Regions from separate parts of the Paenibacillus sp. Cedars genome, predicted to be linked through region 2. Evidence: riboswitches for the same ligand, from Rfam matches in the RefSeq annotation. Region 2 holds a riboswitch; the other holds the start of a gene.

Region 1 (15,338 bases), 820 kb from region 2:
ATAGATCAGTTCCTCCGTATCCAGCGACAACGGCAGCTCCGGAAGGGATTTGCCATTCTGCATCAGATGCAAATTCCATTCGGCCTCATCCCGTTCCAGCTGCTTCGCTGTTTCGAGCAGACGTGCCGGTTCATCCATAATCAGAATGGTATCCTTCGGCATGTAATCATACAGATTGGTCTTCTCCGGATATAACAAAGAAATATATTTATAGAGCTCAGGGAAATAAATCCGCTCGCGCAGCATTTCAACTTCGCGGTGTATTTCATCCCGCAAACGGAGCTTGGCTTGGCGGTCACTCATACGTTCGAGCTGCGCCTCCAGCAGACGAACCACCGTATCAGCCGTACGGCTGAGCCGCTCCAAATCCGCAATAATCTCCTTGCACGGCGTGATGACTACTTCCCGAACCTTATCAATCGAGCGCTGATCGATGGGGTCGAATGTTCGAATCGAGTCGATATCCTCATCAAACAGCTCAATACGGTAGGCCATCGTCGTTGTCATCGGATAGAAATCGATGATGCCGCCGCGGACACTCATCTCACCGCGGCTCTCAACCCGTTCCACCCGCTCATATCCCATCTCAACCATCCGATTCAAGAAGGAATCCAGCACAAGCGTCCCGCCATCATGAAGCACGATCCGGGCATCCGACATCACTTCCGGTGCTGGAAGAAGCCGGCGCACGCCGGAAAATGGCGCAACGACAATACCCCGGAAGCCCCTGGCACAGCGGACGAGTACATCAATCCGTTGTGCCAGAGTCTCGGGGCTTGATACCGCCGACTCAGCCGCTACCAGTTCATTCGCTGGGTATAACAGCACTTGATCAGATGATAGCGCTTCCTGCAGATCATCCGCGATTTTCTGGGCTGAAAACATATTATGAGTCACAACGAGCAGCGGGCGCTGCTGGTCTTGATGCAGTGCAGCCATTAAGATTTGCCTGGACGACCCGGAAAGACCGGAGATCAATTGCTCCCTCATACCGGCATTAACCCCGGCCGTAATGGATTTGAAATCCGAATCCTTCGAAAATACATCAATAAGTGCTTGTAACAAAAGGGGGCACCTCTCTTATGCAAAAGAAATGAATTTCCTAGAATCTATTTCTCATGGAATTTTAAACATTTGCCAAAAAATTATAACCGAAAAGAAGCCTTGAGCAAAACTGCCAAGGCTAGGGCAGCGGCAGACTATGCCACTGTATGTCTTCTACGAAAAAGCATCGTGTACCCCATTATACTCTCATTGCAGGGGATTTGCCAAAAGACTAAGCTCCGGATGGGCTTCGAGCGCTTCCCTGCAATGATCGCAGGTTACCCGAACCATAACTTCTCCGTTAAAATCATACGCTATTATATCCTTGCGTTCCTCAGGGGTCAAGGAATCAAAACCAAGACGTGCTTCGGATACATGATTGGAATCGATACGGCCCTGAAACGCTCGACAGTGTCTACAAACATAGGTTATCGCCATCATATGCCTCCTGAAGGTTGTATATACCTTCAGTATGCCCGGACTTTCCTTGTTTAAGACGCTGTTCTTCTGCTTCGGGAGCCTCAATACATCTCTTGTATGTCTGCATCATATGATGCTCCTCTAGGATTTGTTAAACTTCGCCATCGTCTGTTCAAAGGTATGATCCAGGCTGAACTCCAGCGCATCGCAGGTTTCTTCCACCATGCTCTGCAGCTGCTCACGCTCCTTCTTCGGAAAGGTGCCCAGCACATAGTCTACGATGGCATAACCCGGCTCCGGCCTGGATATTCCCATGCGGACACGGTTAAAGCTTTGAGTGCCCGTATGCTGAATGATGGATTTGATGCCATTATGTCCTCCCGCACTGCCCTGATAGCGCAGACGGATCTTGCCAACGACGGTATCCAAATCATCATAAACTACAATCATATCTTCCAGATTTACTTTATAATAATCCATATAGGCGCGTACAGCCTCGCCTGAGAGATTCATAAAGGTCATCGGTTTGATCAAAACGGTCTTGGAACCGCCAATCATCCCTTCGGCGATGACCGATTTGCACTTGTTCTGATTGAACTTCATGCCATGACGCTCCGCCAGAGCATCCAGTGCCATGAACCCAACATTGTGGCGTGTCTTCTCATAAGCTGGACCAGGGTTGCCCAGTCCGACAATCCATTTCATCACTGGTTGATTCCTTTCACGATTTATACTTTCTTCTTTGCGCATTTCTGAGTACAATATGAACAAAACCTATTGGCGTAATGCCCTCATAAGAAGGTGAATCGGCATTGAAAGCTTTTGAACAGAAATTAACGCATCACAGCCATTTTCAATACCATATGAAGCATGGCATCCCCGTTCAAGTCTATGAACTCGGTTGTCACATAGACGTGGGTCTGATCACTGCAGTCGACGCCTATTTTGTTGAGCTTGAGGGAACGCTGTACAATCGGAGTACGTTCACTTTCATTTCCAGGCCCGGATACTGACATGGCCAACCGTGTATTAACAGGCCTCTATTATGAAAACGTTTACTTCACAGTTGTTCAACTGCGATGCCGGGGTAAGGCCGAGCCAAAGTCACCATAGCCGACAAGGGCTACATTTCCTAATAAGGAGATGTAACCCTGTCCGGCACGGTTTATTATTCTATTTCAAACAATTTACTAATCGATAATTCCTCGTGAACCCGAATGATGGCTTCTCCCATCAATGGAGCAACCGACAGCACGGTCAGCTTGCTGCTAGGATTAGGATTGGTGATCGGAATGGTGTCTGTTACAACAACTTCCTTCAGCGGAGAGTTCTCCAGACGCTCATGGGCAGGGCCCGAGAGAACCGGATGTGTACAGCACGCATACACTTCTTTTACGCCGCCTTCCATCAACGCGTTGGCACCCAGCACAATCGTTCCGGCTGTATCGATAATGTCATCGATCAGAATGGCTGTTTTGCCTTCGATATTCCCGATGATGTTCATGACTTCACTGACGTTCGGCTCCGGACGGCGCTTATCGATAATGGCCAGCGGAGCATTCAGGAAATCAGCCAGCTTTCTTGCACGAACCACACCGCCGTGATCCGGAGATACAACGACTGGGTTCTCAATCTGCTTCGAGCGGAAGTATTGTGCAAGAATCGGTACGCCGAGCAGATGATCCACCGGAATATCAAAGAAGCCTTGAATCTGCATCGCATGCAGGTCCATCGTTATGACGCGATGAGCTCCTGCCTTCTCGATTAGGTTCGCAACCAGCTTTGCAGTGATCGGATCCCGCGAACGCGCTTTACGGTCTTGACGGGCATATCCGTAATACGGAATTACCACGTTGATGCTCTTCGCGGATGCCCGCTTGAGCGCATCGACCATAACCAGCAGTTCCATCAGGTTATCATTCACCGGCAGGCAGGTAGACTGTACGATATATACGTGGCAGCCCCGTACGCTCTCGGAGAGCTTTACTTGAATCTCGCCGTCACTAAAGCTGGTTGTATGCGATTCCCCCATCGGAATGCCGATATAGTCAGCGATTTGATGAGCAAGTTTAGGATTGGAATTACACGTGAATATTTTTAATTTAGAATCAAGATAAGTCATAGAATAAAAACCCTCCGTGCTGGTTCGTTGAATTAGGCTATCCGATCACCGCTTCCCATCTTCGCGAGAGAAGCAGGCGTATTACGATTTACTTGTTCTTCTTAGCAATAGCGCGTGCCCGAATCTTCTCTGCATATCCAGGCTTGTTCTCTTGACGCTGTCTGGCAATGGCCAGATCATTGTCGGAAACCGAATGCGTAATGGTGGAGCCTGCAACAACGAATGCGCCCTTGCCTACCTTCACCGGTGCAATCAAATTCACATTACTGCCGATAAATGCATCATCTTCAATCTCGGTAATGGATTTATTATAACCATCATAGTTGACAGTAATCGCTCCACAGCCGATATTGACGTTCTTGCCGACCTTGGCATCGCCAACATAACTGAGATGGGATACTTTTGAGCCGTTGTCAATCGTGGCATTCTTCACTTCAACGAAGTCGCCAACCTTCACATCTTCACCCAACTTGGCGCCTGGGCGGAGATAAGCAAAAGGCCCCACCGATGTCCGCGAGCCGACTTCAGCACTGCTGAGCACCGAATGTTTGACGCTGGCACCATTGGCGATAACGGAGTCTTCAATATCCGTATCGGGTCCGATCACACAGTCTTCTCCGATCACCGTATTCCCCTTCAGGATGGTACCGGGATAGAGCACGGTGTCAGAACCAATAGTGACATCAGCACCGATATACGTCGAAGCAGGGTCAATGATAGTAACACCGTTCAACATGTGCGTGCGGTTGATGCGCTCTCTCATGAAGCCTTCGGCCTCTGATAGCGCAAGACGATCGTTGACGCCAATCGATTCCGCATAATCATTCGTCTGATAAGCAAGCACGGTCTCGCCGGCTTGTTTCAGGATACCGATGCAATCGGTCAGGTAATATTCTTGCTGCGCATTCTGATTGGTTACCTTATCCAGTGCAGCGAATAGCTTTTTATTGTCAAAACAATAGGTACCGGTATTAATTTCAGTAACTGCGTCCTCTTCCGGACTGCAGTCTTTCTGCTCGACAATCCGAAGTGCACTGCCATCCTCGCCACGGATGACCCGGCCGTAGCCTTTGGGGTTGTCCATATGCGCGGTAAGCACCGTAGCGGCCGCGTTGTTGCTCTCATGAAGCTTCAAAAGATTTTCCAGTGTCTCTGAAGTCACCAGTGGAGTATCCCCGCAAATGACAATCGTGGATCCTTCCTCAGCGCCAAGAAGTTCCTTGGCTTGCTTCACAGCGTGACCCGTACCGAGCTGCTGTTCCTGCAGAACATATTCGGCTGCGTCTTGCAGATATGTGCGGACGGCTTCCGCGCCGTGACCAACGACCACAACACTGCGTTCACAGTTCACCTGCTGTACCGTTTGCAATACATGTCCTACCATCGGCTTGCCACAAACAGGATGCAGCACTTTATATAGTTTGGATTTCATACGTTTGCCCTGCCCAGCGGCGAGCACAATAGCAAATCTTTTCAAGGGCCATGCCTCCTCCTCTTGAACTCACTACTGAATATATATCATTCTACAAAAAAAGAAAAGAGAGCCATAGGTATGGCTCTCTTTTCCTTGAACCCCAATTGTAGAACTTAAGCGCCTTCTTCAATCACTTCTTCTTCTGTAGCCGCGCGCTCATACTCGGCTAATACAGCCGATTGAATCTTCTCGCGGGTACCGGAAGAAATGGGATGGGCAATGTCGCGGAATTCTCCATCAGGAGTGCGTTTGCTCGGCATTGCAACAAACATTCCATTGTTTCCGTCGATGACGCGAATGTCGTGAACGACAAATTCATTATCGATGGTAATGGATGCGATTGCCTTCATTCTCCCCTCAGAGTTAACACGGCGGAGTCTGACATCCGTAATTTGCATATGTGTTCACCACCTTTTTCCATCAGAGACTTGGTGTATAATTCCACACAGCAAACCCGAAATCCTTCTTTTTTCTACTATAAAATGTCCTAAAAACAGGAATTTTTTTTAGAAAGTGATATTTTCGACAGACTTCGGGCAAATTCGAATGAAAACGCTATTATATCGACAAATATCGCGATCCTATTTTTCGAAGTAATTACCAGGGTTCACGGTAATCCTCTTCGTTTTGGAGTCCACATCGCTTAGGATGGCGAGTGAGATATAGTCCTCCAGAAGCCTTTCCTCGGTTTCAACCGCTCCCGACTCTACCAATACACCTACACCTGCGACTTCGGCATTAAATTCACCCAGCAGATCAACCATACCTTGTATGGTACCCCCCGCCTTCATAAAATCATCCACAATCAGTACACGGGAGCGTTCTTTGAGCGCCCGGCGGGACAATGACATGGTGTGAATGCTCTTGTGTGAGCCCGATACATAATTGATGCTTACGGCCGATCCTTCCGTCACTTGATGGTCCCGGCGAACTAGTACGACCGGCAGGTTCAGCTGGGCCGCTGTCGCATAAGCCAGCGGAATCCCCTTGGTTTCCACCGTCATGACTACATCAATATCCCGGTCCGAGAATGCGGTAGCAATGATCTTGCCCGCCTCGTTCATCAGCGAAGGCTGTCCAAGCAAATCCGACATGTACAGATAGCCGCCTGGCAAAATCCGGTCCGATTGCTGAAGCTGCTGACACAGCTCCTCGGCAAACCGCAGCGCATGATCCTTACGCAGCTTCGGAATGTGCCGAACTCCGCCCGCTGCACCAGCCAGCGTCTGGAGCTCTCCGAGCCCCTCACTCTCAAATACGTCCTTAATGATCGCCAAATCCTCACTGATCGATGACTTGGCCGCTCCATATCGCTCGGCGAACGTCGTCAGCGGAATCAACGTATGCGGTTTGGATAGTAAATATTGGGTCATGTCGACCAATCGTTCGCTTCGTTTTAATTTTTTCACTAGGGTTCCTCGCTAAATCCGAATATTATATGTTAAATATAACACTTTTGTACGTATTTATACAACTTCAATTGAAATTCGCCCCCGAATTGTCAATAATAACCGTTTCTAGGTAAGCAGGCGAACAGCATACACTTCCTTGCAGAAACCCCGCAGACCATTATAAATCCGGGCCACCTTGGATTCCTTCGATACCAGACCGAAGACCGTAGGTCCGCTTCCGGACATCAACGCTCCATCGGCTCCCAGCTTCAGCATCCCTTCCTTCAGCTGCTGAACCTCGGGGTGCATCTTCAAGGTAACCTCCTCCAGCACGTTGCCAAGCGATTGGCACATCAACTGGAAGCTGCCCTGCGAAAGCGCCTCTACCATACGCTCAGCGGATGGATGGTGCTGGATCTGCTCGCTGCGCAGACGGCCGTAAACTTCCGCCGTCGATACGTTGATCGGCGGCTTCGCCACGATCACCCAGCACTGCGGCGGATTCGGGATCGGCGTCAGCACCTCGCCGCGCCCTGTCGCCAGTGCTGTGCCGCCGGTTACGCAGAACGGCACATCCGAGCCGAGCTCCGCGCCAAGCGCAAGCAGCTCTTGCTGGGGGATGTTCAGCTCCCAGAGGCGGTTCAACCCACGCAGAGTTGCCGCTGCATCACTGCTGCCTCCTGCGAGTCCTGCCGCGACGGGAATTTTTTTGTCCAGGTGAATGTGCACACCCTTCTTCACGTCGTAGCGCTCTTTGATTAGTCTTGCTGCCTGAAAGGCCAAATTCTTCTCGTCCAGCGGTATGTATCCTGCCTGTGAGGTGATGATGATGGTATCCCGCCTCTGTTCCGACATCTCGAGCCGGTCGGCGAGGTCGATCATCGTCATGACCATCTCTACCTCATGAAAGCCGTCAGGACGTTTATGGAGTACATCCAGCATCAAATTAATTTTGGCCGGTGCTTTTTCGTATATTTTCAAGAACGTTCACCTATCCTTAGCTTTTCCCATATGCTTGAACTTACCATATTCGGAGAAAAACATCTATTGCCTCTATCTTAACAAACTCCGGCGATGAAGTCATGGGACCGTCCGTTGCAGCGTACCCGTGCCGCTTGAGCCGCAATAAAATAACAGGGCCTCCCGCTTTACGGAAGGCCCTGCCCTGTGGTTTACAGATCTGATTTGCTAGCTGCCCGCTCTGCGAGCTCAATCGCCCGTTTTACCATGTTGCCGGCATCCTTGGCTTTAATGCCTCCCCAGCCTTCCTTCTGCACGGTGTCGTAAAATCCCAATTCCTTAGCCAATTCGGTCTTCAGTTGATCTGACATAATACTGCGCCTTCTCCGGCTCATCAAACCCGCCTCCTTGGAAAATGTATTGAGTATGGCATGAACGGCTTACAGCGCGTTGTAGAGGCCTTACGTAAAGCTCCTCAAGGCTTAAGTCTCCACTGGCCGCATTCAGGCGGTTGAAGAGACCCGCGCAGCCTTAGTATGCGTTCCATCTCTCCTTGTCATTCCTCTGGAGAGCTGGCAACAACAAAAAACAGCCTCCCTGTAAGTGGAGACTGTTCTCGACATATCGTTATGACTTGATATAGGTGATTCGCATCTCGTTGTCATCACCGGTTACCATGATTTCCACGGTTTCGGTCAGAATATCGGCATAACTGTAAGACACACGTTTAAAAGTCTGCTGGTCTTGATCCAGCTTCACAATGAAAACAGAAGGGTACGTTTCTTCCAAAACACCAGTACGCTCGACGGTCTTCCGACGGCCACCGTTAGCCCGAAGCGTAATTTTTTGCCCTAAATGGGCATCGAGACTGCGTTTGATTTCCAACAGCGCATTTTTAGCCATTGTCGACGACCACCTCTTTCCTTGTCCATTATACCGAAGATTCAGTCATTTGTCAATTCAAAAACATTAATTATATCAGCATCAAAAATACCTTGTCAACGAATTTTTTTTGATCCCGTATTTCTCGTGTTCATTTGTTTTAATATGCGCTAAAATGACAAGCTTTATGTATTTTTTTTGACAAATTTCTTTAGGTTTCGAAAGAAAAAATAAAAAAACCCCAGCTTGTGGGGTTCTTCTTGGTTTGTCCTCAGCGGCATGATTCAACCGCTAGCACTAGGATTTTGGCTAGCTAACGGAAGGCGTAACCTTCAAAGTGGACAAATCCTGCAGTTTGGGCAGACCGATCCGGTAGCTGCCTCTTGTTTCGATTCCGCCCACGCCTTGGCTGCCGCTAATCGTATGATGGACGATATCATGAATATTTACGGTTTCCCTGACCGACGTATAAGCTGCCTTGGCAGCTACATACACGGGATCCAGCGCATGGATGAGAATTCGCCCTGGCGAGCTGGCAAAATTGGCTCCTGCCTGCAGAAGTGCTTCGAAATGCGATTGGCACGCACCGGCCACAATGACCAGGGAATCCAGATTCCGCTCATACTGACGGGCTACCTGGATAGCCGTGACGAAGTTGTGTGAATTTTTATAGCTGTCCAAGCTATATAAGTCGTATGGCTGTCGTCTCTTGAGAACACCATCATGACCTGTAATCACAACGATATCGGGTCTTACCCTGGGAAGAAGACGATATAATGAATCGGCCATCGACGACTCATTGATATAATGGCCTTCCGCTGGTACCCGAAGCTGATTGTACAAGGCCATGCTTTTCTTCAGGTACTGGGGATCTCCATCCAAATGCAGCACCTTGCCCGGCACGTCAAAGTATCCCTTATTCGCATGCTGGTCGCCTTCGATATTTCGCAGATTGGCCAGTTGACGCTCGCTCTGCTCCTGACGGTGCTTCTGAAGGCGGTCAAGCGACTCACTGGCTTTAATTTGTGCCTGCTTTGTTCGTTCGCTTACGGCGGGATGCGGGACCGTGACCAAATCATTAACGGGAGCGTCGGCCAATAACCGGAATTCCGTCCCTTTGATGACGATATTATTATTTTGCCGCATGCCTTCTACCCGGAACGTTACATCGCCGCCGTAGGATTTACGAACGACCAAGTCTCCCAAGTTCATCACAACATCACCCCTACCCTATGGTATGGGCCACTGTGACTATTGGTTCTTAGGAAGCTTCAATTTATCATGTTAAACCCCTTCAGGGCCCCCTGCGCACGTCAATCTGCTGGTCTATCGAATATCGGCGTTGTAGAGCACATTGCTAAGTTTGGCATACTCTTCGATGCTGAGTGTCTCTCCGCGCCGTGAAGGCACAATTCCTGCTTCCTGCAGCAGCTGTTCCAGCCGCTCACGTCCTTCACCCGCAAAGAACCGGCTCTTCAGGTTATTGGCGATGGTCTTCCGCCGCTGTGCAAAAGAAGCCTGTACCACTTCGAAGAAAAACCCTTCGTCTTCTACGCTAACAGGTGGCTCTTCCCGTACGGCTAGGCGAATAACAGCCGAAGCGACATTGGGCTGCGGAATAAATACCGTATGCGGCACGATACAGACCAGCTTAGGCTCACTGTAATATTGGACAGCGATGCTGAGACTCCCGTAATCCTTGCTTCCCGGTGCCGCAGCCATACGCTCTGCTACTTCTTTCTGGATCATCACGACGATATTCTCCAGCGGCAGCTTCTCCTCGAGCAGCTTCATCAGAATCGGCGTTGTCACGTAATACGGAAGATTCGCAACGACGCTGACTTTCGATACGCCCGCAAAGTCTTGTTGGAACAACTCATGAAGATCCACCTTCAATACGTCCCCATGATGAACCTTCACGTTCTCATAAGGCTCCAGCACTTCCCTCAGGATCGGAATCAAGCGCTGATCAATCTCTATCGCTGTAACCGTTCCTGCAGTCTGTGCAAGCTTCTCCGTCAATGCTCCGATGCCAGGACCGATCTCTAGCGCTCCTTTATCCTCATCTAATCCTGCGGCCTCCACGATTTTGTAGAGAATATTCTGATCGATGAGAAAGTTCTGACCCAAACTCTTCTTGAAGGAGAATCCATGACGTGAGATGATCTCCTTCGTCCGTCTTGGTGTTGATATATCATCGAACCGGCTCATGATTTTACGCCCCCCTCTTCCAGCTGCGTCAGCGCGGCCAGAAATTCTTCACGTGATATTTGAAACGTGGCCAGTCGTTTATGAAACTGCTTGCTGTTGCAATATCCGATGCCCAGCAGGTTTCCCATCGCCATCCGTCTTGCCGCAGCCTCCGGATGGGCCGATAAACCGGCCTCCATCATGTCCTGCAGACTGATCAGGCTCTCTCTGCCCTCGAAGGAGGTGTGGACCCTCTCCAGCGCACGCAAAATGGCCTCAGGAGAGGCGTTCTCAACGCCGATATCCCCTTTTCGGGTAGCGTCCTCTTCCGGAATGAAGGCGTGTTTGCAGCCTGGCACGCCCTGCTCCACGATTTTCCGAATCCGCTCTCCTGCATGATCGGGGTCCGTTAATATAATAACGCCTCTGCGCTCCTGGGCAAGCGCGATGCGTTTAAGGATTTGCTTATTGATGGCAGAACCGCCCGTTTCGATCGTATCCGCGTCCACGGCCCGTTTAATGGCTACCGTGTCGTCCCTGCCCTCCACAACGATTACTTCTTTAATCATGCGATTGCTCTCTTCCTTCCCACGCAAGGCCGGCTTGTACAGCGAATGGTCAGCTTCAAGCCCCATAGGCCTTATATTATTACTCGTTTTTTACAAAACAAAAGAAGAGGAAAGATTCCCTCTTCTTCATCATCATTTATTATAAGCTAAATAGTATAGCATTAGAATGGCATTGTAAATTGGAATTCATTCGTTTAGTTCAATTCAGGTTTAACCGGACCGATCACGTAAACAGTACGGCCGCTTTTACGTCCGAAATTCATGGCGGATTTCAACGAATCGTAATAAACATCAATTTTGTTTCCTTTGATGGCACCGCCCGTATCTTCCGCACGACGGAAGCCGATGCCTTCAATATACACCCACCATCCGATGGGGATGATATTAGGATCTACCGCAATCGTCCGACCTTCCGTCACACGTGTTCCGGATGCTGTCCGAGTGCCGATTCCTTGCTGCTCGGCAGAATACGCCGTCATCGACACGTTGTTCAATACCTTTTTGTATTTAAAATCAACGCCTGCCCGAGAAGCCACATTATTCTCCACCGCTTTGGCGGTTGTTACCTTTTTCGTGCCGGAGAGTTTAGCCGGTGTTGCTTTCACATCGGTGGCTGCCGCTTGAGCAATAGCGGGTTTCTCCACTTTTTTCGTGCCTACAGCAATAATTTTGTCCTTCGTTCTGCGCTCAATCTCCTGGGAAACCTTGGTCTTGGAAACCAGCTTGCCATCGTGATAGACCTTCTCATAGTGATTTACCATGATGCCGGACTCACCCCGCTGAATCACGCGGTTGTCACCCTTTTCGAGCGATGGATCGGCTGTCTTAATCACACGAAATTCCCGGTCTTCTGTTTCCTTAACGTTTTGTTTCGTAACGCGCACGACGTTGATACTCATATCGCTGGTAAGCTTCGTATGCTGTGCCGGTTGTACTATATCTTCACCCTGGATCGTAATGCCAGCTTCTTTCAGTACATGATCAACCGTATCCTGGGATGTAAATATGGTTTTGGTTTTGCTGCCAACTGTAACCTTGACTGGAACTGCCCGTTCAATGATGATCCGGTCGCCGTCCTGGATCGCACCGTTTAGAGGCATCGAAATCTGATCCTCTGGGCTCAACGTGATCGCTTGCTCATCCAGCAATTCCTGCAGCAATGATCCACGTGTTTCTACTGTGGTGACACGACCATCGACCACAAGCTGAACTTCCTTGCCTGTCTGATCATGTACAATCAACGAAACGAGAAGTGATACCGTAACGGCTCCCATCGTGCCGAGCAACATCAATTGACGCAAATTGTCATGCTTCCATCTCAATGCGTAAGACATGCTGGATGATTGTGATTCATGGGTTTCTTCAGGTTGAAAAATGCCCACTATTCCATCCTCCTTCATAGTCCCGCCGTCTTCAGTAACGCATGAATGCATTTGACGTGACTATAGCAATTATTCTCACAAGGCGCCCTGCTATCTATCTAACACCCTGCGTCAATTCCCGTCTTCCCGTCCATCTACCACCACCTCCTGATTACCAAGAGTATGATGATCCCTTCGCCATTATTCAAAAATAAAAGAAAGCCATTGAAAGAGTACTAGAGGCTCTAACGTGGCTTCCTGATGATTAGAATCATGGAAATGGTATGCACGAGATTTCCCCTCTTATTTCGCTTACGGAGTTAGCTGTCGGGTTCGGACGTAAGAGAGACGCCCTATATCCGGATACCCGCTCATGGCGAGATCCTTCAAATTCACCCCAAAGACCCGATAAAGAAATCAAATACGGCTTGGTGCATTCAGACCTGTATGCACGGCAGTATCGGTTCCCCCGTTCTCCAGAATTTCGGAGATTAAGCGAGACGGTTCATGAAATATTCGGCTGGCGATCTGCACATCGCAGCTTCTTATCACTGAAAAGATGATATCCTGTTTACATGCAGGTTGTAAAGCAACAATCAACCACATTTTCTGATGTAAATGGTTAAAATATTGTAATATCAACGCCTTTTCTGATTAAAAAACTTTAATTAATCGAAAATGCTCTCTTTTTCATCGCTTTTGCTCTCAATTTCGTTAAATGCCAAATCGTTCCAGTGCATTTTTGGTGGTAATTTGGGCCAATTCCTCTAAGGACATGCCCTTAATCTCGGCTGCGGTCTCCGCCACTAATTTTACATAAGCGGTCTCATTTCGCTTCCCGCGGAAGGGGTGGGGGGTCAGATAAGGCGAGTCCGTTTCGATCAATAATCGATCGAGTGGAACCTGCGCCAATACCTCTTTAGGCTGCTTCGCATTCTTGAAGGTAATCGGTCCTCCAAATGAAATATGGAATCCCATATCCAGACACATTTTGGCCGTTTCCCAGCTCCCGGAGAAGGAGTGCATTACACCGCCGACCTCGGCGGCTTTTTCCTCCCTTAGAATCTTTACGATATCTTCATGTGCATCCCGGTTATGGATGACAATGGGCATGTTCAGTTCCCGAGCCAGTCCGATTTGGCGGCGGAATACTTGATGCTGTACTTCTTTTGGGGATGTATCCCAATAATAGTCCAGACCAATCTCCCCGATAGCCACCACCTTCTCATGACTGCATAGGGAGGCGATCCAATCCAGATCCTGATCCTCCATGGTGATGGCATCTACAGGATGCCAGCCTACCGCTGCATATATAAAGTCATAGTTCTCTGCCAGCTTCATCGTGGTCGGGATGGTCTCCCGGTTAAATCCGATGTTAATCATCCGGCTCACGCCGGCTTCAAGCGCCCGCGCGATGGTTTCCTCCCGGTCCTCGTCGAATTGGGGAGCATCCAAATGAGTATGCGTGTCGAACAGCATGATATTACCCTCTCCTTTCCTGTCGTTTCCTTGTTGTATATTTTCCTGCAGCACTGCTTATACCCATCATGCTGCGGTTGTCCTGCTCACCAAGTTAATTCTGCTGCTTAAAAATCTCACCTATCTTCTCCGGCATCTGCTCCAGTAGCGGATACACCTTCTCCTCCGGAAAATAAAGATGATATCGCCCTTTATGAATGCCGCTGATAGAGCGTACAATATCGGACACCTCGGAAATTTCCCGCAGCTCATCATGCCGATCCAGAAGCAGGATCTGCTTCTCGTTAAGCGGCATATCAGAATGAACCTTATCATAAGGAAGATCGGTTGGAAAATCAATCTCCAGGTCATATTCCGGATGCAGCCCCGCATCGCGGAACGCTTGGCGTATCCCGTCGATGGTCTCCAAATCGATATTGTCGATTTCTACATATTTATAGAGCTTCCGGTGCATGAAACGGCCGCATAATTCGCCAAGAAGCTTGTCTTCCTCCTCGGTCCATTGCAGAAATGCCGTCTGAATAAGCGCTTCATCCAGGCGCAGGTATTGATTTACACCGATATTGCCTTCAAACAGGGCCGGAAGCGGCTCGACCATAAACCGGAAAGCGTACCCGTTGTCATGCAACTCTTTTGCACGGCGAAAGATTTGACGCAAGATGATCTCCGAACTTCGGGTGACAGGATGAAAATACACCTGCCAGTACATTTGGTACCGCGACATCAGATAATCCTCCACGGCGTGCATGCCGGATTCCTTGACCACCACGCGGTCACGGAACGGCCGCAGCATCCGCAATATCCGGTCGATGTCAATGGTCCCATAATTCACTCCCGTATAATACGCATCCCGCAGCAGGTAATCCATGCGGTCTGCATCAAGCGGACTGGTTACCAGGTTCATGACAATCGGCTTATCATACGTCTTGTTAATGACGGAAGCCACTTTCTCCGGAAAATCTGCCCCAAGCTCCTGCAGAACCTTGTTAACACAAGTATCACCAAGCAGTATCCGGCATGTCCAATCCTCGTGGTTCATATTGAAGGCTTCTTCTATAGAGTGGGAAAAAGGCCCGTGTCCCAAATCATGCAGCAGCGCCGCACAGAGAGCCACATGCCGTTCCTCGGCTGGCCAGTCAGAATACCCTCTCCGTTCGAATTGAGAGATGATTCTTCTCGTAATTTCATAGACACCCAGAGAATGAGAGAATCGGCTGTGCTCCGCTCCGTGGAAAGTCAGGTAAGAGGTCCCAAGCTGCCTGACCCGGCGGAGCCGCTGGAATTCCGGCGTATTGATTAACCTCCATATGATATCGTCCTGCACATGAACATAATTGTGGACTGGATCCTTGAACACTTTTTCTTCCGATATTGGGGAATGCATCCATCTCATCTCCTTATCATTTTGATGTGGATATGGCCGTTTAACACTTCTTTTGACAACTA
Region 2 (15,338 bases):
ACACGCCGTACTTTTGCTAATTCTGCTGTGAAGTTCCTACGAGATTATAAGTTTGATGGTCTGGATGTTGACTGGGAATATCCTGTTGAAGAAGGTGAAGAGTCGAACTCCAGAGCACCGGAGGATAAAGAAAACTTCACATTATTAATGAAAACCGTTCGCGAGGCATTGGATGCTGCGGGGTCAGAAGATGGAAAATATTATCTGCTGACGATTGCTTCCGGTCAGGGAGATAACTTTACCGTTAACGCAGATTTTGCGAATTCAGTCCAGTATCTGGATTTCATTAATATTATGACTTATGACTATAGTGGCAAAGATGACCCGTTTGGTCATCATAATTCACCATTGTTCTATGATAAAGCTCTTTCAAAGTCTTCTGCTCCAAGAAATCATGTGCTTGGCGGATTGTTAGGCCATCTGAATGGCGGGGTACCACAGCATAAATTGATTGTGGGAGTACCCTACTATGGCAAGGGCTGGGATGGCTGCGGGCCACTTGGTCAGTATCAGACTTGCAATAAGGGCGGGACTGATTTGAAGTCTTGGGAAAATGCCATTTTCGATTTCAGTGATCTCGAGAACAACTACATCGACAAGAACGGGTACAAGAGATATTGGAACGAATCGGCTAAGGTGCCTTATCTGTACAATGATCAGAATAAAGTGTTCATCACCTACAACGATAAGAACACCATGAAGTATGCGGCTTCCATTGTGAAATCGTTGGATATTGCAGGCGTCATGAGCTGGGAAATAAGTGGTGATCGTAATAAAACATTAACCACCCAATTAGTCCATGACCTGCCGGTTAACGGCAAAGTCAATGCTTCAGCATTACAGGCCCCAACGAATCTTCAACGGGTCAATGCCGACTCCAGCTCCATTCAAGTCACATGGGATGCAGTGCCAGGGGCAACGGGGTACGAAGTCTATGTGAACCATGCATTGGCAGGTTCAGTCACCGAGAAGGGTTATATCATTAATGGCCTTAACGCTCTAACGAATTACAAGATTCATGTGCTTGCTGTGGATCGGGCGGGGGATGAAATTAACCGCGTATCCAGCGCTTCGAATCTACTGAGCGTTACGACTTCTGGCAACAGCACAGGCGGATCTGAGGGTTCCGGCGGATCAAGCGGATCCGGTTCTACTACGCCTTCGACGCCGCAGCCGCCTAAAGGAAAGGATGAACTGGAAGCAAAAGTTGTGCTTGAGGGAGATAAGGCGGTGGTTACCGTGCCAACGGCAGCAGCAGTTAACAGCATTAACCTTTCGGACTCTTCCAGCTTCCAGATTCATGCGGGCACGGGTGCGAAGCAGGCTGAGTTTGAGATTCCACAAGAAGTGATTGCAGCCATCGCGAAAAAAGGAGCCCAGGCCAGTCTGTCCGTTATCGTAAACGGCACAGAATATCGGATTCCGGCTTCGCTGATCTCGGTTTCCGGCCATGTGAAAGTCTCCATTGTGGCTCCCGGTGCAGCCGATGCTACGAGCGTGGCATCCCTGCTTAAGGGTAAAGAAACTCTGACTTCTCCGCTGTTGTTCAAGCTCGAGCAGCTGAACGCGGATAAAACAACTACGGAGCTGAAACATTACGGGAAATCCTATGTCAGTGAGCTGGTAACCGTGGATGCCAAAAAGATAGATACAAAGCGCGCGGGCGGAGTGGTTTATATATCAGGCACAAATGAGCTTCGATCCTCTCCAACCTTGTATAAGGTGAATGCGGACGGTACGGTTACCGTGGAGATGAGGAGGACGGGAAGCGGTATTTATGCTCTGCTTCAGCAGGATGTCCGGTTTAACGATAGGATTCCTTCTTGGGCACAGGAAGACGTGGAACAAGCGGCTGCGAAGCTGATTGTGTCTGGGGAGAGCATCAGCACGTTTGGTGCGAATAAAAACATTACCCGTGCCGAAATGATATCCATTGTAGTGAAAGGGCTGGGTATTCTTCCAGATGATAGCCTTGCTAACTTCCAGGATGTGAGCGCGAATGCCCCTTATGCCAAAGAAATTGCGGCTGCCAAGGCAGCAGGGCTGGTGAAGGGGCGTACAGGCGATATCTTTGATCCAAACAGTCTGATTACCCGTGAGGAATTGGCTGTCATCCTGAGCAGTGTACTGGAATATGCAGGCAAGAAGAATGAGGCTGATCAAGGGCTGTTAAACAAATTCAAAGATCACTCCAAGGTGTCGTCCTATGCGAAGTTGTCCGTCGCCTTCGTAGTGGAACAGAAGATTATGCAGGGGGTATCCGCTGCCAAGCTGGATCCGCAATCCCATGTGACGAAAGCTCAAACGGTTGTAACTGTCATGAGATTGCTGCGCGTAGCGGAGTTATCGAACTAATAAACATGACGGAATCAAATTAAATGGATGCCTTTCAGGCGGTTTGACGCTGCCTGGAGGCATCTTTTTTTCGATTCATGGGTACAGCTTACAGTCGGCTGAAACGCTGCTGCGTATGGTTCAGAAAACGAACCCGTGCTTCGGAAAAACTTCTTCGGTGGGCAACATATTCGGATGCCTTTCCGCCATAGGGATGATCAAACACAATAACGGCTCTCATAAATGACCTCTCTTCTCAGGAATATTGTTTCCGCGATTATAAATATGTTTCTAGGGAACGATATAATATATCCATGCCCATTAAGTTAATATTGTTTCCAAGGAAACTTTAATTAGTTCCAGGATCTTGTTATACTAAATAGGACGATAGCTGAGCGTAAGGAGATACGGATATGGAAATAGACCGGAATTCTGCTTCTTCTTGGGAACGAACCTCTCGGAAGGATCAATGGATCCTTGAATTAAAGCAGAAGGTTTCCGTGCTGCAGAAGAAATTCCAGGCCGAGGATGACGAAGAGAGACAGTGGATGATACAACGCTGCAATCAGCCGGAGCTAATCGAGTTGCTGAGGGAAATGACCGTTACGATGCTGCACGTGGTGGATGCGGTAGGCAGATTGGAGCCTGTTAACGGGATCACGATTTCCAAACAGTTCGGGATTCCGAAGGGCAGCGTCTCCAAAATAACCAAAAGATTGGTTGATAAACAGATTCTCCATATGGAGAATCTGCCGGATAACAAAAAGGAAATCATATTTACGCTGACTCCTGCCGGAAGAGAGATCTTCAAGCTGCATGGTGCGCTGCACGAGCAAATGGATCTCGGAATCAGCCTTTTCTTGCGAAGATACAGCGAGGATGAACTGCGATTTTTGAATCGCAGTATGCAGGATACGATCGATGCATCTTGGGTTAACTTTGAAGACAGCGAGGTGCCGAGCCTGATTCAAGGGGAAGCTGGCGAACTGTGCCTCCCCGAAGACCAACTCAAGACTGAGGGGGTTCCGCTATCAGTTTTCGGAAGTGAAACGGAGGAGATCGAGAGGATCCTGAGCATGCTCCGCAGGCTGGATTCCCCCAGCTTGAAGAGAGCGGAGGCCATTTTGACGGATGTGTTTTTCACTGAATTCGACGAATAATGGTTTGAACATAGCAAGTGAAGAGAAATGTTGTACTGCTGCCCGTGTTAAGATGAGTCTATCAAATAAAATGAGGTGATCCCGAGATGGCGTTGAAATGCGATAATATTTTTGTGAACCTGCCTGTAAAGGACCTGGAGAAAACGAAGGAATTCTTCTCGAAAATCGGTTTTGAATTTAACGCGCAATTTACGGATAAGAACGCAGCCTGCCTGGTAATCGGCGACAATATTTTTGCGATGCTGCTCACCGAGGATTATTTCAAAACCTTCACGAAGAAAGATTTGTCCAATGCGGCCAATACAACGGAAGTTATTCTGGCATTGTCGGCAGACAGTCGTGAGCAGGTAGACGAAATCGTGAATCATGCACTCGCTGCAGGGGGATCGCCTTCCAATGACCCGGTGGATCATGGATTTATGTATGGATGGAGCTTCCAGGATCCAGATGGTCATCTGTGGGAAGTCATGTACATGGATCCGGGTCACGTAGAATAAAAGTGATTCACATTAAAAGCACAAACCGTAATGAAGCATAGAAACCATAAAATGAAGCGGCGGAAGACTCCAAGTGTTATGGGGAAACTGCCGCTTTACTTTTATTTGGAAATCCATTATATATGTATGTGCAAACAATAAATGGTTGATCATCGTGATGAACTTAGCGAAAGAGGTAGCCATGATGCTGAATACGTATATCAAAGAATGCCTGTACTTTACAGCCAATCGTCTTAGCCGGGTGATTACGAAAATGGCAGAAGACGAGTTTGCCGCAAGTGGATTATCACCAACGTATGCTTATCTACTTATGGCTGTATATGAGAAGGAAGGGATCTCGCAGAAGGAATTAGGCGAAATTCTCCATCTTCAGCCTTCTACGGTTACCCGACTGATTGAGAAGCTGGCCGTCAAAGGCCTCGTGTATAATCGGGTAGAGGGAAGGATGTCGCTGATCTACACAACGGATAAAGGGAAAGCGCTCGAAGAGGTTATTCACGAATGCTGGAACCATCTGCGCAGCCGGTATGGTGCCATCTTAGGCAACGCTGAAGGCGACGAATTATCACTGCGGCTCTATGAGGTTAGCGATCAATTAGAGAATAAGGACTGAGGTCTTTATTTTCACGAATTATAATTGTATGTACAAACAAATTTAATATAAAATAATGAGCTTCACAACTGAATCTTGATTCTAACAAGGAGGTGGATCCACTTCGTCATTACGGGTTATCGGTTATCTGGAACAAACAACATATTAAAGGAGTGAATGGTTCATATGGAAAGAGTACTTGTCATTAATGCCCATCCTAGAGTTGTAAGTGCAGATTCTCTAAGCTTGCAGGTGTTGGATCATTTCATAAGCCAGTATCGCGCACATAGTCCTGAGAGCGTGCTCGAACAGATTGATTTATATCGAGAGCATGTGCCTGCCATTGATGTGAATTTGTTGAACGGGTGGGAGAAGCTTGAAACCAGGGAGCTTCTAACAGAAGATGAGGAGAAGGTGATGGGCCGGATGGCAGAAATCTTGCAGCAGTTCAAGAGGGCTACGAAATATGTGATCGCTATGCCGCTGCATAATTTTAACGTCCCTTCCAGGCTGAAGGATTATTTGGACAACATCATCATACCGCAGGAAACGTTCAGATACACCGAAAGCGGTTCCGAGGGACTCCTTACGGATGGGCGAAGCGTTGTGGTGATTCAGGGCAGTGATGGGATATATACCGAGAACGATTGGTATAGTGAGGTTGAATATTCGCATAAGTATTTGAAATCCATGTTCGAATTTCTGGGCATTACCGATTATCAGATCATCCGTGCGCAGGGGCACGCTGTTCTGGATAAAAAGGATATTCTGGATACAAGCCGTTTGGCAGCTGCCGAGATTGCCGAGCGGTGGAGTGGAGATAAACCGTCAGAGGTAGGTTAACCGGTGTTGGAATAACACATCCATTGAGTTTTCAATAAAAACGTTATACCAGCCGAGGCTCTCTAACCACGGAGCTAATATGAGAAGAAGGCCCTCCAAGGTAACTTGAAGGGCCTTCTTCGTTTAATTGATTTGAGCTTCTGTTGTAACTTGCCATAATACGCCGAACTTGTCCTCCAGCACACCGAACAGCGCTCCCCAGAACTGAATCTTCAGCGGGTCAAAGACCTTGCCGCCCTCTGCCAGTCGGTCAAAGTCTTCATGTGCATCCGAATCTATTTAAAGCAGTGTACGGGTTCGTCCTACAGAATAGGTGACAGCAGGCGGGAGATCGACTCCTTGAACTTGACCCATCTCGAGCGTTCAAGATACTGCTTCATGGTGAGCTGGCTGGATACACGAAGATCATGGTGGAATATTCGAGTCAATCGTTTCGACAGCTGCTCATCGTACAGGAAGGCATTCACTTCGAAATTGAGCTTGAAGCTGCGAACATCAATGTTCGCCGTGCCAACGGATGAGATTTTCTCATCAATGATGATGGTTTTGGCATGAATGAACCCGTTATTGTATAGATATACGTTAGCACCCGTTCTCAGCATCTCCCCGATGTAGGACAAGGTTGCCCAGTACACAAAGGGATGATCCGGTTTATCCGGGATCATCAGGTGAACCTCTACACCGGACAGCGCCGCAATGCGAAGCGCATCAAGCAGGCTTGCATCCGGGATAAAATAGGGCGTCTGGATATAAATTGATTGTTTGGCGGACGAGATCATTTTGATATAACCGTTCTTGATGTGCTCGTATCTTGAATCGGGACCGCTGGTGACAATCTGAATGCCGACATTACCCGGTGAATTGATCTTGGGAAACAGATTGGATTCATAGGAGATGTCATTATGGTGAGAAGCCTGGTTCCAGTCCAGAATGAAACGAACCTGCATCGCGTAGACGGCTTCGCCTAAGATGCGCAGATGGGTATCACGCCAATACCCGAATTTGGAGTTCAGGCCCAAATACTCATCCCCGACATTAAAACCTCCGACATAGCCGATATTGCCATCAATGATCGCCAGCTTCCGGTGATTTCGGTAATTTAAGCGCAGATTAATGAAGCGCAGCTTGGAAGGGAAGAAGGCTTCGGCTTCACCACCAGCTTCGCGAAATGCCTTGAAGAATCCCTTGGTTAATTGACGTGAGCCGAGCTCATCGTATAGAACCCGGACTTTCACGCCTTCTTTTACCTTTTTGGTTAACAGGGTCATCAACTTCTTGCCAAGCTCATCACGACGGATAATATAGTATTGAATGTGTATGTAGACTTTGGCTTCCTCAATATCCTGAAACAGTCGTTCAAACTTCTTGCGTCCATCCGTGAAAATCTCGACGTCGTTGTCGTCCGTAAGAATAGCCTGATTTTCGTTGATGTGCATATGAATCAAATCGCTGTTATCCTTGGCGGCCTGGTTGCGAAACGGGTATTCCCCGGAACTCATTCCTTCCATCTGGGACAGTAACACCTTCTCAATACCGGTTTTCTGCAGGTCATCCCAATGAAAGAGTCGGATTCTTCTTAAGTTTTGAGCGAACAGCAGGTACAGAATAAACCCGAGAATGGGTATAAAGGACAGCACCAACAGCCATGCCCAAGTCGAGCCGGCATCCCGCCGTTCCCTAAAGACCACGAACATGGAGAACACAATATTCAGAATGATGATCAGACCAAGAATAATGGAAGTAACATGCATGTTTTTTATTATCCTCCTAAACTATAGCCTTGCCCTTGCAATGCTTCATATTATACGTGAGCCGTTAGGAGAAGTATATATCCGCAGTATGGCGTGCAACCGATGTTTTTAAACGGTGGATGCGGCAGCGTCTTCATTTCATACAAGCTGTCACGGTTGCTATTTGTATCACAACTCGTTGTCATGATACGATGATTGAAAAAAGTAGGAGAAGGGGCATGCTGTTTTGCTGAAAATGAATAAGTTTTTCAAATTGTGTCTTGCCGTGATCCTGGTTCTGATCATTATTTACTTGGGATCGCTGGTGAATTTTATATTCAGACCGATTCTTTCGTTCTTCTCCATTATCCTCGTGCCTTTGATGCTATCGGGATTTTTCTATTACCTGCTCAGGCCGCTGGTTGATCTTCTGGAAAAGCGAAAGCTCAATCGCTCGCTGGCGATTCTGCTCATTTATGTCGTATTTGCCGGTATATTCACGGGATTCATTATCGGAGTGTGGCCGTCCCTGCGTGATCAAATCATTGCGCTTGTGGACAATGCGCCTGCGTTGTTTGCTGCATTAGGGGAACAGCTGCAGGAATGGGAAAATAACGGTTTGTTCAAGGAGATATTTCCGGAGGATTCTAATCCACTTACCCAATTAACCGATTATTTGAATCAAGGCTTTACGTTCCTCACGAATTACATTATGAATCTGTTCTCGATTGTATCGAACTTTGCCATTGTATTGTTTACGTTCCCGATCATGCTCTACTACATGCTGAAGGAAGGCGGGAAGTTCGGGAAGATGATTGTCAGCTTTATGCCGAACCGCTTCAAGGAAGTGGGTGCTTCGGTACTGGATGAAATCAATAGCGCACTCAAAGGGTTTATCGTGGGACGGGTGCTCGTCAATTTGGCTTTGGGCGTCTTGATGTACTTCGGCTTCCTCATTATTGGGCTGCCGTATGCCTTGCTGCTTACAGTGGTAGCGTTCTTTGCAAACTTTATTCCGTTTATCGGGGCCATTCTGTCCTCCATCCCGATCGTTATCATCGGGTTCATCCAATCCCCGGGAACGGCAATCTGGTCCCTCGTTGTCATTCTGGCCGCTCAGCAAGTTCAGGATAACCTGATTGGTCCGTATATCTTTGGTAAACAGTTGGCCATTCACCCGATTACAATCATCATCCTCGTCCTGGTGGGACAGGATCTTGGCGGGATTATCGGAATTCTGATCGTGGTGCCCGTGTATATGATCATTAAAATTGTGGTTACCAGAGTGTATCAGCTGTTCTTTAAGGAAAAATGGGAAAAAGCTTGAGCTCAGAAATGAGCTGAATGTAAAAAGTGAAGCCGTTAAGAACGGGTATTCGTTCTTGACGGCTTTTTTATGAAGGGAAAGGGGCTTGGAACAGAATATCTTGCTTGACAACAAATAGGAAAATATATAATCTTTAATTAAAGATATTATAAATTGAGATTGTATTCAAATAACTATGATCATCTACCAAATAACGTTCGATAAGGGGGAGAAGAAACATGACGTTACAAACGGCAGGCATTCATCATATTACGGCTTATGCACAGGATCCGCAGAGGAACGTTGATTTTTATACTGGCGTGCTTGGGTTAAGAATGGTGAAGAGGACGGTCAATTATGATGCGCCAGAGGTATATCATTTGTATTTCGGGGATGAGGCAGGGCAGCCAGGAACGATTATTACGTTCTTTCCGTCTTCTGCTTCGCGAAGAGGCATGCATGGAGGGGGGCAGGTCGGTTATATCACATTTGCAGTGCCTCAAGGCGCTCTTTCCTACTGGGAGCAGCGGTTGCGGAGTTTTGGCGTCTCGGTTATGAAAGCGTTCAGGTTTAATGAGCCTTATCTTCAATTCTCTGATCGTGATGGGCTTCGCCTGGAACTGGTTGAGCGGGACAGCGGATCGATGAGCGGGTGGAGCGTGGATGACATTACTTCGGAGACAGCAATTAAAGGATTCGGCGGTGCGGTGCTGTTCAGCAGCAAGTGGAAGGACACGAAGGAGGCACTTGAGCAGGTACTGGGACTTACATTCATTGGGGAGGATGTGAACTATGCCCGGTATGCGTCCGCGGGACCCTGCGGGAATATGATTGATCTTCCGATGCGGGATATCTCTTGGGGCGCTGGAGGTGCCGGAACTGCTCATCATATTGCTTGGCGGGCAAAAGACGATATAGAACTCGGTGAATGGAAGGAATGGGTGAAGAAGTACGGGTACGCATCCACCGATATGATGAACCGCAATTATTTTAAATCGTTATATTTTAGGGAACGAGGGGGCATATTGTTTGAGATTGCCACGGATGTGCCTGGATTTACGATGGATGAGGATCTCCGTTCATTGGGTGAACGATTGAAACTTCCTGCGTGGTTGGAGCCGGAACGCCTCCGAATTGAGGAAGGACTGGAGCCGATCCAAATTCGTACACTGGAGAGGGGCAAGTGAAATGATATCCATTGATCCAAAAGTCCAAGACGAACGGGACAATTACAAACTTTTGATAGGAAGTGTTGTCCCCCGACCGATCGCTTTTGTTACAACATTATCAGCGGATGGCGTGCTGAACGCGGCACCGTTCAGCTATTTCTCGATCGTGTCCAGCAATCCTCCCATGCTATCCGTTTCGGTTCAGCGAAAGAATGGCATTACAAAGGATACGGCGAGGAATGCCATGCTTAAGGGTGAGCTTGTCATCCATATCGTGGACGAAGATAACGTAGCAGCCGTGAATGAAACAGCTGCGAATCTTCTACCGCATGAAAGCGAGATTGAACGAACGAATCTGACGCCGGTGGCCAGTGAGGCTGTTGCCGTTCCCGGCATTCAGGAAAGCAAGATTCGCATGGAATGTGTACTGGAACAGGCGGTTGCCTTGAATGACGCAGAACAGAGGCCAGCTGCTGATCTGCTGATCGTCCGCGTGGTAAGGTTTCACGTATCGGAGGAACTTTACGAGAAGGGCCGGATTGATGCTGCCAAGCTGAAGCCTGTGAGCCGTATGGCGGGGAACATCTATGCTGCTCTGGGAGATATGTTCACCATTGAGCGGCCATTATAACGCAGGCGAGATACGATAAATAATTCAACGATATAGGAGGAGTGGTTAACGGATGAGATTTCAATCGAAGGTTGTTATCGTAACAGGAGGCGCCAGCGGGATTGGCGAGGCAACGGTAAGGCTTTTTGTTAAAGAGGGAGCCAGCGTTGTTATTGCGGATTTCTCTGACCGGGGACAAGCTGTTTCAGACGAATTAAGTGCAGCGGGGTTTAACACCCTGTTTGTCAAAACCGATGTAACCAAGGAGCAGGATGTTGCCAACATGGTTGAACAGACGGTCAAGCAGTATGGGCGTGTGGATATCTTGTTTGCGAATGCAGGCATTGCGCATGACGCTCCCGCAGATCAGTTAACGATGGAGAATTGGCAGAGAACGATTGATATTAATCTTACAGGCGTGTTTCTCTGTGATAAATATGTAATCCAGCAGCTGTTATCCCAGGGATCGGGCGGGGCTATTGTAAACTGCGGATCGATCCATAGCCATGTCGGAAAAGCAGGAGTAACCGCATATGCTTCGGCTAAAGGCGGCGTTAAGCTGCTGACGCAGTCGATGGGCGCTGATTATGCCTCCAGAGGAATCCGGGTCAATGCAGTGTGCCCGGGTTATATCGATACTCCGCTTATTCAGGGAAGAACTGAAGCGATCACGCAGCACTTGGTCGGCCTGCATCCGATGGGGCGCTTGGGGCAGCCTGAAGAAGTAGCTAAAGCCGTGCTGTTTCTTGCCAGCGAAGACGCATCCTTTATTACTGGCACCACCTTGCTGGTGGATGGCGGATATACAGCGGTTTAAACCATATGAAGAAGCCCCGAGCATGCTCGGGGCTTCTTTGTTATATATGACAGATACGGGATAGGGCAAATTATATAATGCTGACGCCAGCACTGCCGTAACCGGCAGTTGCAGTGATCAGAGTCAGACCTGTTGCTGTTGTGGAGAATACCATCAACAAGCGGGTATTTGCTGCAACCGGAATAGCCAGGCCATCCAAGAAGCCGTTGCTGACCGTACCCAATGTGACTGCGCCGGTATATGGGGGAGCCAATGTGACAAGGGCACCGGGGATTGGCGTGAAGATATTGCTTGTAGCCGGAGCGCTGTACAGCTGGGCTGTGACCGTAACAGTAGTTCCAAGCAGGTCGAGTGCCAAGGTGTTGCTGAAGGTTGCGGAAATTGCCGTGATGGTGCCTGCGCGTGGCGTATTAAAAGCAAAGTCAAGCGCAGTACCTCCCGCACCCGTAAGGTCGATCGTTCCGCCAGCGAGCGTAACGGTTGGACCCGAAATACCGAAGCCTACGAGACCAACCGTTCCGACCAAACCTCCAACAATGGTTGTAAGCGCAAGAGGTATGCCGGATGCGAAAGGAATGATCGCTCCTCCACCTGGCAACCCAGTAGCCCCTGTTGGCCCAGTAGGGCCGACGGCTCCAGCAGGACCAACGGGTCCGATCGCTCCAGCAGCTCCAGCAGCACCGGCAGGTCCGACAGGTCCAACAGGTCCAACGGGTCCTGCAGGTCCTGTTGGACCCGGAATGCCTGTTGACGATCCAGCAGGTCCAGCAGGCCCAATTGGCCCAGCTGGCCCGACCGGTCCAACGGGTCCAAGAGCTCCAACCGGCCCCACAGGTCCGACTGGTCCAAGAGGTCCTTGCGGTCCAACCGGTCCGCGGGGACCTCTGACACAGTGGCGACGAATCGGCTTGTGTCCACCTTTACCACTATTGCCGTTATCAGGACATCTTTTTTTCTTGGCGTGCAGTACTTTTTTCTCTATCTTTTTAAGAGCACACAATTTTCTCTTTCTAGAAGAACGATCCAAATCAAGCACCTCCTTTAGATTTGCTTTATACTACGCAAATGCTCTCTTAGCCGCATGGGTTAACAGCTTATAAATGATAGATATATACCTATTATTTTAAGAATGTACGATAGCCTCTGAGGAATCAGTCTATAAACGAATAGCGAAAAAAAGCGATCGTGATGATATTTGGAATAGCGAAATTGGGGGCTAACAGAGCTTATAATGGATCGTGTTGAAAAAAAAATCTGTTTCCAAGTTAAGGGCTTGTCTACTCTGCATCGTTCATGATTCATGTCATGAATGATCTACCGCATGAATTATCTGTTATCTGATGGGCGCAATGCCTGCTGTATAGCGAAAAACACACCTCCGAACAAGGAGGCGACAGGCAGGGGACAGCCATGAATTTGTGGAGATTATGGCTACTAATAAGCCTTGGAAGAGCGCTGATTTCACCTCCGATTTTCCAGAAAATGCAGCTCCAGGGGTTTGACTTTTACTGAGCTTCCCTTTATCATGAACACACGCTTAGTTTCCGGCATACATTTCCGGAGAGCGGGGGAACCAGTTTCATCAGGGGCGAGTCACTTGAATTCACGAGTGTAGGGTACCATCTTACCCGAGTCCGTCAGCTAACCTCGTCAGCAGTGGATGGGTCTTGTATACATAATGGATGTTCATAACAAAGGCCCTTTATTCTCTATAGGGGCCTTTTCTCTATTTTTTGACCCCCTGCTGGCGGAGCTATGTCTAGATCCCCTGTTTGGTGGTCTTTTTGTATTCTGCAAAAGAGGAGGGCAATGCCTGCTAATGTTTAGCCAATTGAATCAGTCAGACGGTTTGGGTTTACAAGGCACAGGGAAATGGATGCAACCTCTCCCCTGAGCCCCCGGACTGTGCAAGTGTGTCTGAATGTCACATATCCGAGTTAACACATGTGTTAACATGGATAATTTACTCATGCCGTTTTTAGGAACAACAAAGTCATTGCGAAAGGTTGTGGAAGGTGTTGAAGAAAGTTGTTGTGCTGTTGTTGTCATTGGTTATGGTGGTATCGCTCGCGGCCTGCGGCGATAAGGGGAGCACGCTGGAACGGGCCAAAGAGCAGGGGTATATTACCGTAGGTTTTGCCAATGAAAAGCCTTATGCCTACAAAGAGGCCAGCGGGGAGCTTACAGGCGAAGCCGTTGAGATTGCCCGTGTCATTCTGGAGCGACTTGGCATTAAGGAGATGAGAGGTGAGCTTACGGAGTTCGGCTCCCTGGTTGCCGGGCTTCAGGCGGAACGGTTTGACCTGATCACTGCAGGCATGTTCATCAATCCGGACCGCTGCTCCGCCGTTTTGTTTGCTAATCCGGAGTACAGCATAGGGGAAGCTCTTGCCGTGAAGCAAGGGAATCCAAGTGGACTCGGAAGTTACGAAGATATTGCCAAGGATGATCAGGCGAAGGTGGCCGTCATGACTGGCGCGGTTGAAATCGGCTATATGGAGAAGTCAGGCATCCCTTCGGACCGGATCATACAGGTTCCCGATCAGGCCTCGGCCATCAGTGCCCTCCAGGCAGACCGGGTGCAGGCGATTACCATGACGGGACCGTCCCTGCAGGCGATGCTGGATTCGGCCAGCGATGACAACATCGAACGCGTCGCGGATTTCGAACAGCCGGTCATCGACGGTGAAAGCGTTCGGGGCTATGGGGCCACGGCATTCCGTCAAGCGGATACCGAATTCCAGGAGGCTTATAATGCGGAGCTTGAAAAAATGAAGGAGTCAGGTGAGCTGCTAGAGATCTTGCAGAAGTTTGGATTTACCGAAGAAGAGCTGCCGGGCGAGATGACAGCCGCTGCGCTTTGCGGTGAATAGTATGCCGAATTCATGGATCGATTTTCTTCCTACTCTGCTGAAAGGAGCGGAGATTACGGTTTTGGTCGCCTTCTTTTCAGCTGTTCTGGCCATTGCCATGTCCTTCGCAGCTGGTTTATCCAGACTGTCGAAGCTGTGGATCGTCCGCACGGTTACAGCCGTGTATGTGGAAATCTTTCGGGGAACCTCCTTGCTGGTGCAGCTGTTCTGGTTGTATTTTGCTCTTCCGTTTATCGGCATTGAGCTTCCCAAAATGCTGGCAGCCATCCTTGCGATTGGATTCAACTTTGGCGCATATGGCTCCGAGATTGTCCGAAGCGCGGTGCTGGCTGTTCCAAAAGGACAGTGGGAAGCTTCGGTGGCGCTTAATATGAAGCCATGGCAAAGGATGTGGAATGTTATATTGCCTCAAGCTTCACTGCGAATGCTCCCGCCATTCGGAAATCAGCTGGTGGAACTCATCAAATCTACGTCACTTGTCTATTTCATCACGATGGCGGATCTGACGTATCAGGCCATGGTGCTGCGCAACAACTATATTTCCTGGACAACCGAGATTCTGGTGCTGCTGCTTCTTATGTATTTTGTCATAGCTACGCTTGTCTCGATGGCAGTTCGGCTGCTGGAGCGTAAATGGACGGCGGGGAGGCTATAGCGGATGTGGGATTGGAATTATGTGTTTGATATCCTGCCGGAATTGCTGAGTGCATTAAAAATGACGGTATGGGTGACGCTCTGCGCTTTTGTGGTGGCCTTGATAATCGGGCTGCTGCTTGCCTTTGCTGCTCGAAGCCAGTGGAAGCCTGTGTCGCTCATGACCAAAGGTCTTATCGAATTTATCCGCAATACACCGCTGCTGGTTCAGGTCTTCTTCCTGTACTACAGTCTGCCGCTCCTTACCGGAATCTCCATTCCGGCCTTCTATGCCGGGGTGATCGGTCTTGGGCTGCATTACAGCACGTATCTGTCCGAAGTGTATCGTTCTGGCATCGAAGGGGTCCCCAAGGGGCAGTGGGAAGCTGCAACTGCTCTGAATTACACGAAAGCCCAAACCTGGCGGAGCATTATTCTGCCGCAAGCGGTGCCGCCTATTATTCCGGTGCTGGGCAATTATTTGATTGTCATGTTTAAGGAAACACCGATTCTGTGTGCCATTACGCTTGTTGAGATGATGCTGACAGCCAAGAATATCGTTTCCCAGTCGTTTCGTGCATTCGAGCCGTATACGCTGGTTGGCATTCTGTTTCTAATTATCAGTTATATCGCGTCTTTGCTGGTGCAAAGGCTGGAGAAACGAATGAATCTGCAGCGTGGAAAATAAGGAGGGAGTCTATTGAACGCAGTAGTAATTGATGCGTTTGCCGGAGCCGAGGTGCCGCAGCCTGATCCAAGCCCGGCAGCGGAAGT

What was found. Region 2 has a riboswitch for cyclic di-AMP ahead of ehuB (ectoine/hydroxyectoine ABC transporter substrate-binding protein EhuB). Riboswitches for the same ligand answer to the same signal wherever they lie in the genome.
Region 1: linked by a shared signal. The riboswitch ahead of B9D94_RS28355 (resuscitation-promoting factor) and the one ahead of ehuB (ectoine/hydroxyectoine ABC transporter substrate-binding protein EhuB) in region 2 are both predicted to bind cyclic di-AMP.

The regions. Positions count from the first base shown of each region.
Region 1 is NZ_CP020866.1:5,868,949-5,884,286, forward strand. Features, by position in the region: gene mfd (transcription-repair coupling factor) at 1-1,065, opposite strand, end outside; gene B9D94_RS28290 (anti-sigma-F factor Fin family protein) at 1,252-1,482, opposite strand; gene pth (aminoacyl-tRNA hydrolase) at 1,606-2,169, opposite strand; gene B9D94_RS28300 (hypothetical protein) at 2,277-2,477, shown strand; gene B9D94_RS28305 (ribose-phosphate diphosphokinase) at 2,633-3,586, opposite strand; gene glmU (bifunctional UDP-N-acetylglucosamine diphosphorylase/glucosamine-1-phosphate N-acetyltransferase GlmU) at 3,675-5,063, opposite strand; gene spoVG (septation regulator SpoVG) at 5,174-5,458, opposite strand; gene purR (pur operon repressor) at 5,642-6,469, opposite strand; gene ispE (4-(cytidine 5'-diphospho)-2-C-methyl-D-erythritol kinase) at 6,578-7,432, opposite strand; gene B9D94_RS28330 (small, acid-soluble spore protein, alpha/beta type) at 7,624-7,806, opposite strand; gene veg (biofilm formation stimulator Veg) at 8,039-8,314, opposite strand; gene yabG (sporulation peptidase YabG) at 8,603-9,505, opposite strand; gene rsmA (16S rRNA (adenine(1518)-N(6)/adenine(1519)-N(6))-dimethyltransferase RsmA) at 9,620-10,504, opposite strand; gene rnmV (ribonuclease M5) at 10,501-11,052, opposite strand; gene B9D94_RS28355 (resuscitation-promoting factor) at 11,247-12,434, opposite strand; cyclic di-AMP (ydaO/yuaA leader) riboswitch at 12,707-12,921, opposite strand; gene B9D94_RS28360 (TatD family hydrolase) at 13,128-13,892, opposite strand; gene B9D94_RS28365 (HD domain-containing protein) at 13,987-15,276, opposite strand.
Region 2 is NZ_CP020866.1:272,266-287,603, forward strand. Features, by position in the region: gene B9D94_RS02745 (glycosyl hydrolase family 18 protein) at 1-2,355, shown strand, start outside; gene B9D94_RS31730 (hypothetical protein) at 2,444-2,575, opposite strand; gene B9D94_RS02750 (helix-turn-helix domain-containing protein) at 2,748-3,494, shown strand; gene B9D94_RS02755 (VOC family protein) at 3,581-3,991, shown strand; gene B9D94_RS02760 (MarR family winged helix-turn-helix transcriptional regulator) at 4,176-4,604, shown strand; gene B9D94_RS02765 (FMN-dependent NADH-azoreductase) at 4,770-5,426, shown strand; gene cls (cardiolipin synthase) at 5,729-7,177, opposite strand; gene B9D94_RS02780 (AI-2E family transporter) at 7,404-8,483, shown strand; gene B9D94_RS02785 (VOC family protein) at 8,702-9,649, shown strand; gene B9D94_RS02790 (flavin reductase family protein) at 9,651-10,262, shown strand; gene B9D94_RS02795 (SDR family NAD(P)-dependent oxidoreductase) at 10,315-11,058, shown strand; gene B9D94_RS02800 (exosporium glycoprotein BclB-related protein) at 11,129-12,085, opposite strand; cyclic di-AMP (ydaO/yuaA leader) riboswitch at 12,583-12,727, shown strand; gene ehuB (ectoine/hydroxyectoine ABC transporter substrate-binding protein EhuB) at 13,113-13,931, shown strand; gene ehuC (ectoine/hydroxyectoine ABC transporter permease subunit EhuC) at 13,933-14,586, shown strand; gene ehuD (ectoine/hydroxyectoine ABC transporter permease subunit EhuD) at 14,590-15,252, shown strand; gene ehuA (ectoine/hydroxyectoine ABC transporter ATP-binding protein EhuA) at 15,265-15,338, shown strand, end outside.